2 regions of the Synechococcus sp. SYN20 genome follow, and region 1 is predicted to be linked to the other one. Evidence: predicted binding sites of a transcription regulator. Region 1 holds the regulator's gene; the other holds the start of a gene.

Evidence for each region. Region 1 encodes HrcA, which represses chaperone genes, less so after heat shock. Its sites were predicted from a motif close to TTAGCACTCNNNNNNNNNGAGTGCTAA; they were not measured.
Region 2: the regulator HrcA is predicted to act here: its motif matches at 1,246-1,272, upstream of groES (co-chaperone GroES).

What each region holds. Positions count from the first base shown of each region.
Region 1 covers NZ_CP047959.1:2,462,004-2,465,415, reverse strand. Annotated here, with positions in the region: gene SynSYN20_RS13070 (hypothetical protein) at 1-252, shown strand, start outside; gene SynSYN20_RS13065 (ABC transporter substrate-binding protein) at 263-1,498, opposite strand; gene hrcA (heat-inducible transcriptional repressor HrcA) at 1,500-2,492, opposite strand; gene SynSYN20_RS13055 (rhodanese-like domain-containing protein) at 2,564-2,914, opposite strand; gene SynSYN20_RS13050 (DUF3352 domain-containing protein) at 2,963-3,412, shown strand, end outside.
Region 2 covers NZ_CP047959.1:2,163,236-2,166,647, reverse strand. Annotated here, with positions in the region: gene atpD (F0F1 ATP synthase subunit beta) at 1-1,104, opposite strand, end outside; gene groES (co-chaperone GroES) at 1,325-1,636, shown strand; gene groL (chaperonin GroEL) at 1,706-3,334, shown strand.

The DNA.
Region 1 (3,412 bases):
TATCGATCGGAACTGCCGAATCTTCCTTATCTGTCATTCTTAGACTCTGTTTATGCCATTGCTTACCTTCTTTCGATTGTTAGTTTTGCGTTGGTTCTTTATCTTGAAAGTCTTAAAAGAAGGGCGAGTCTAGAGCAGGGTGATCGCCGAAACTTGATTTTGAACCGTATTCACATCTACGAGCAATCCTGGCCTCCGATCTCCCTTCTCGTGATGGTGTTGCTATCAGCAGCCAGCTGGTTATTGATTTAACTATTTTCGTTCAAGGTTCCCAGGGATCACTGCCAAGGAACACCAAATCAATGCTGCGATGGAGCTTAGGAGTGGTGCGCTTAAGTTCATTCATCAGGCGGTCGCGGGTGATCTCTGGAGCGACCGTTTCCATCGCCTGGACGAGCCATTGTGCGGCCATGAAGCCTTCGAGGCTATAGAAATCGAAGTCAACTTCAACTTCAACCTCAACATTTTGTTGTTGTTGACGTAAGAGTCGTTGATAGCTTGCAACATCAGGGTGTCGTGCATCCCATGGGAACGGCACCACTTGCGTGACTCCTACGCCAAATGCTGCTGCTTGAGGCAGATCCCGAAACAGCGCTTTCGTTCCTGTTGGAGAGATCGTCATTAATTGCGGACGGCTGCCATTTCGATGCACGTTGTTCACGAGCGAGGCCATCGTTTTGCTGAGCGAGATCACGATGAGGGCATCAGGCTTCGATTTGACGATCGTCTTGGAGGCTTGCTTTGTTTCCGTTGAGTTTCGTGGAAGAGCAGCCGTGCTGACAGCGCGGAGATCGTGGGTCTGCAAAGCCTCCACTGTGCTGGCAAGCACGTCTTTCCCATAGGCGTCGTTCTGATACGCCACGGCAATTCTCACGAAGCCGTCGTTAACGAGGTGATCAACGATTCGCCGGGCTTCCTCCGCATAACTTGCTCGGAAATGTAAAACCCCGATCTGACCCTTGGTTCTCAGGGAGCTAGCGCCTGTTAGAGGTGCAACGAGTGTGAGTCCTGCTTTCTTGGCGATTGGTAGGGCGGCCTTGCTCGTGGGGGTGCCAAAAAAGCCGAATAGGGCCAAAACTTCGGGTTCGGCCGCAAATAAGCGGCTATTTCTCAGGGTGTTTTCTGGCTCATAGCCATCATCAATCCGCCAGATTTTGACGGGTCGTCCGGCAATGCCACCGCGGTTATTTAAGTCCCGTAAAACCGTGTCGATTCCCAGGGCAAAGCGCTCTCCAATATGTCCAGAGGGTCCTTTCAGGGGAAGCGATTGTGCCAGCAACCAAGGGCGGGGTTCTTCGTCGAGCAGTGAATCAAGGTTCTCACTGGAAACGTTCTGGGCTGCATCGTTTGGAGCAACAGTGTTGGTGGGTTGGAGGTCAAGCCGATCCTGTTGCTGGGTCAGGTTGACACCGCTCCAGATAGCAATTAATGCCCCTCCCACACTCAGTCCGATGAGGATGGCGAGGCGTGTTTTCGCTGTTCTCCCTTTGGACGGCATGTCAGTTCAGGAGATGGTCGAGATGATGAGCCGCACTCTTTACAGCAGCAAGGGCTGTGGCGTAGGCCATGCGCATTGGACCCACAAGCGCCACGTATCCCACTCCGTCAGTGGCGCTTGTGTAGGAGGCTTGGACCACTGAGCAGTGGTGAAGGGCTTGCTCGGGATGTTCTTGGCCAATCCACACGCCATATCCAGGACCGGGAGCGGAGAGGGTCAGGGATGCGGGGCTTTGATCCATCAGTTCCAGGAGTGGTCTGACCTTGGCGCTTTGGCTGAATTCAGGCTCGGCAACGAGCCGAGACACTCCATGAAACAAGGCCTTGGTCTCTTGAGAGGTCTGCAAGGTCTGATGACTTTGAATGGCATCGCGGAGAGCCTTGCCGCAGGCCTGCAGTTCCCTTGGGAGTGAATTCCAATTCAAACTGCCATTGCTGTCGAGCTGCCGGCGCGCCCACTGATCCATCGCTTCAATTTGATGTTCACTGCCGTGGGGTAGCCGCAGGTTGAGGTGACTGGCTTGGCTGGAATTCTCCACCAACATCACCAGCAAGCGCTCTTCGCTGCGAACCAGTCGGATGGCTTCCAGCGCGGGTTGCCTCTGGGTGGGGTGCGTGATCAGGCTCATCAGTCCCGTGAAATCGGTGAGCCGTCTTGCCATGTTTTGGAGCAAATCATCAAGAGCCGCCCAGCGAAGGCTGAGCTGGGTTAATTCCTGATCGAGATGCTGGGCGATCGTTCCGGGCCTGGGGAGAAGGCAATCCACGTAATGCCGGTATCCACTGGGGCTTGGTACCCGTCCTGCAGACGTATGTGGTTGGGTCAGTAGACCTCGCTGCTCTAGAGCCCCCATGGCTGAACGCACCGTGGCAGCACTGGCTTGCAGATCAAACCTCTGAACGAGGGTTCTGCTCCCTACTGGCTCAATCGTGTCAACGTAGTGATGCACCGTGGCCTTGAGCACCTCCTGTTGTCGGCGGGGCAGCGGCTGCACAGGCACACAATCAGCTCATCAATCGTACGGAGGTTTTCTCTTGGATTGGTGGCGTTGTCATGAACCGCTGCTCAGTAACGAGGAACGCTCGGATCGACTTCCACACTCCAGGCATGAATGCCACCTTCTAAGTTCCAGACGTCGTAATCCGGCCCTTGCTCTAAGAGCCAGCAGCCAAAGTTTCTGCTGCGGATCCCGGCATGACAAATCACCACGATGGGTTTGTTGGTTGTCAGCCTTGCGGGCAGATCGGAAAGCCAGAGATTGGATTCACTCAGCGGTAGATGTTCCACCTGTCCGGGGAAGGACGCGATCTCCAGTTCGGAGTGCTCGCGAACATCAACGAGCTGAAGGGCGCTGCCGCTCGACAGCCACTCGTGAAGGTCTCTGGCGCTGATGGATTGGGGCGAAGAGGATGTCATGGGATTCATCATGAATAAAGATGAGGCCAGTCCCACGCCTGCTGCTTCATGAAGGCGCGTTCCTTCCTTTTAGCTGTCGCTGCAGCGGTGCTAGTGCTGCTCACCACCGCATTGGGCTTGTGGTGGGCGATGGCACAGCAGAGCCCTCTGAAAATTGTTGGCCAAGCGCTGGTGTTGCCACGAGCCGCTCGGTTCGTCCCGAACGATGCATCGCTCAGTTTGCATTGGCTCTCTGATCCTGTGCGCATGCCTGCCTATGCCCAAGCGGTGGCACCGGTGTCACGCCGTCGCCAAGCACGGGACAGCACGCAGCAATTGCGGGATGGCGCCTTTGCGTTGGCGGGCTTGGATTTTGTGGGAGAACTCGCGGATTGGATCGGTCCTCAGGTCAGTCTCTCTTTGCTTGCGCCCGTCGCCGATGCGCCGGCGGGCTGGGTGCTTGCGCTCACCAGCCTCGATCAAGACGGTGCCAAGCGCTTTCTCCAACGCTTTTGGCAA
Region 2 (3,412 bases), 300 kb from region 1:
TTGCAGCATGGTGCTTGTGGAATCGAGGGGATCCACAGCTGGATAGATGCCTTTGGAAGCCAATGCCCTGTTCAACACCGTGGTGGCATCAAGGTGAGCAAAGGTCGTCGCTGGAGCTGGGTCCGTTAGGTCGTCAGCGGGGACATAGACGGCCTGAATCGACGTGATCGATCCTTCCAGTGTGGAAGCAACTCTCTCTTGGAGTGTTCCCACGTCGGTTCCCAGAGTGGGCTGGTAGCCAACAGCTGATGGCATGCGGCCCAGCAGAGCAGAAACCTCAGATCCGGCTTGGACGAAGCGGAAGATGTTATCCACGAACAGCAGAACGTCCTGCTTGTTCACATCGCGGAAGTGCTCGGCCATGGTTAACGCTGAGAGACCCACGCGCATGCGTGCGCCAGGGGGCTCATTCATCTGCCCGTAACAGAGGGCCACTTTGGACTTCGAGAGATCATCGGCATTGATCACGCCTGACTCTTTGAATTCTTCGTAAAGATCATTCCCCTCACGGGTGCGCTCTCCCACGCCGCCGAAGACGGACACGCCCCCATGCTCTTTAGCGATGTTATTGATCAGCTCCTGAATCAACACGGTTTTGCCAACTCCAGCACCGCCGAAGAGGCCAATTTTTCCTCCCTCGCGATACGGAGCCAAGAGATCAATCACCTTGATGCCCGTTTCGAACACTTTGGGCTTTGTCTCTAGCTCAGTGAGCTTTGGAGCTTCTCGGTGAATCGGTGCAGTGAGATCTGTTTTGACGGGGCCTTGCTCATCAACTGGTTCACCGAGCACGTTGAAAATTCGGCCCAAGGTGGCTTCGCCAACTGGAACTGAGATCGGTGAGCCTGTATCGAGGGCTTCCATTCCGCGCACGAGACCATCGGTGCCACTCATGGCCACCGCACGAACTCTGTGATCGCCGAGGAGTTGCTGAACTTCGGCGGTTAAGCCAATCGTTTCTCCAGCAGGGTTAGTGCCTTCGATCCGCAATGCATTCAGAATTTTTGGAAGCTTGCCGGCTGGGAATTCCACGTCCAGAACCGGTCCGATTACCTGACGGACAACGCCCTTGGAACCGGTGGAGGCGGGAGCAGCAGCGGCCATAAGTAAGGAGAAGAGAGAGGGACGCGCAACAGGACGAACCCTTCCTGAGCGGCAGAACCTTACCACCGTCTTGAAGTCAAACGTCTGTTCGGTCACCCGCACACGTCACGGCTGGTGCTTCGCCCACCAACGGACCTAGCTTTGGCACTCAACGACCTCGAGTGCTAACTCGCATCGTTTGTGCGGCGCCGAGCGCCCTGTTCTTGCTCTTCAAATACTCATGGCAGCTGTTTCCCTCAGCGTTTCCACCGTTAAGCCTCTTGGAGATCGCGTCTTCGTAAAAATCTCTGAATCCGAGGAAAAGACTGCAGGCGGCATCCTTCTTCCAGATACAGCCAAAGAAAAGCCCCAAGTTGGCGAAGTCGTCCAGGTTGGTCCTGGTAAGTCCAACGACGATGGAAGTCGTCAGGCTCCTGAAGTCGGAATCGGCGACAAGGTTCTGTACAGCAAGTACGCCGGTACAGACATCAAGCTTGGTAGCGATGAGTACGTGCTTTTGTCTGAGAAAGACATTCTCGCTGTTGTGGGCTAACCACAATTTCCTCTGAGATTTATCTCAGAAACGACTGAATTTTCCTCTTAACTTTTTTAATCGCCTCCTATGGCTAAGCGAATTATTTATAGCGAGAATGCTCGCCGTGCTCTCGAAAAAGGCATCGACATTCTCACCGAAGCTGTAGCAGTGACCCTCGGTCCTAAAGGCCGCAATGTGGTTCTTGAGAAGAAATTTGGCGCTCCTCAGATCATTAATGATGGAGTCACGATTGCCAAAGAGATCGAGCTTGAGGATCACATCGAAAACACCGGTGTTGCACTCATTCGTCAGGCCGCATCCAAAACCAACGATGCTGCTGGTGATGGCACCACAACAGCCACCGTTTTGGCTCATGCCATGGTGAAAGCTGGCCTTCGTAACGTGGCAGCCGGCGCCAACGCAATCACTCTGAAGAAGGGTATTGATAAGGCTTCCGATTTCTTGGTTGGAAAGATCCAAGAAAACGCTAAGCCGATTGCAGACAGCAATGCCATCGCTCAGGTTGGCACGATCTCTGCTGGTAACGACGAAGAAGTTGGCAAAATGATTGCCGACGCCATGGATAAAGTTGGTAAAGAAGGTGTGATTTCTCTTGAAGAAGGGAAATCTATGGAGACCGAGCTTGAGGTCACCGAGGGTATGCGTTTCGATAAGGGTTATATCTCCCCTTACTTCGCAACAGATACTGAGCGGATGGAAGCGGTTCTGGACGAGCCCTACATCCTCTTAACTGATAAGAAGATCGGCTTGGTACAAGACTTGGTACCTGTCCTTGAGCAAATTGCTCGCACTGGTAAGCCTCTCCTGATTATCGCTGAGGACATTGAGAAAGAAGCTCTTGCCACCTTGGTGGTGAACCGCTTGCGCGGCGTACTCAATGTGGCTGCAGTGAAGGCTCCTGGTTTCGGTGATCGTCGCAAAGCGATGATCGAAGACATGGCGGTGTTGACCAACGGCCAGTTGATTACGGAAGACCAAGGTCTGAAGCTTGAAAACGCCAAGCTGGAGATGTTGGGCACTGCCCGCCGCGTGACCATCAACAAAGACACCACCACGATTGTTGCCGAAGGCAATGAGGTGGCTGTGAAAACGCGTTGCGAGCAGATCAAGAAGCAGATGGACGAGACCGACTCCACCTACGACAAGGAGAAGCTCCAAGAGCGCTTAGCCAAGTTGGCCGGTGGCGTTGCTGTTGTGAAGGTGGGAGCAGCAACCGAAACAGAGATGAAGGACAAGAAACTTCGTTTGGAAGATGCCATCAACGCCACAAAGGCAGCTGTTGAGGAGGGCATCGTTCCTGGTGGCGGTACAACCTTGGCTCATATGGCACCAATCTTGGAAGAGTGGGCAGCCGCCAACCTTTCCGGCGAAGAGTTGATCGGTGCCAACATTGTGGCCTCAGCGCTGACTGCTCCCCTGATGCGCATCGCTGAAAATGCTGGCGTGAATGGCGCTGTCGTTGCTGAAAACGTCAAGTCCAAGTCCTTTAACGAGGGCTACAACGCTGCCAATGGTGAGTATGTCGACATGCTCGCTGCAGGCATTGTTGATCCTGCCAAGGTGACTCGCTCTGGTTTACAAAATGCTGCTTCGATTGCCGGCATGGTGCTAACCACCGAATGCATCGTGGCTGATATGCCAGAGAAGAAAGAAGCTGCTGCTGGTGGCGGTATGGGCGGCGACTTCGACTACTAAAACAAGTTTCCGAACTGTGTTTTTAGCCTCCGTTTACGCGGGGGCTTTTTTAATGGATGGGTTGCCAGCAATCCATCT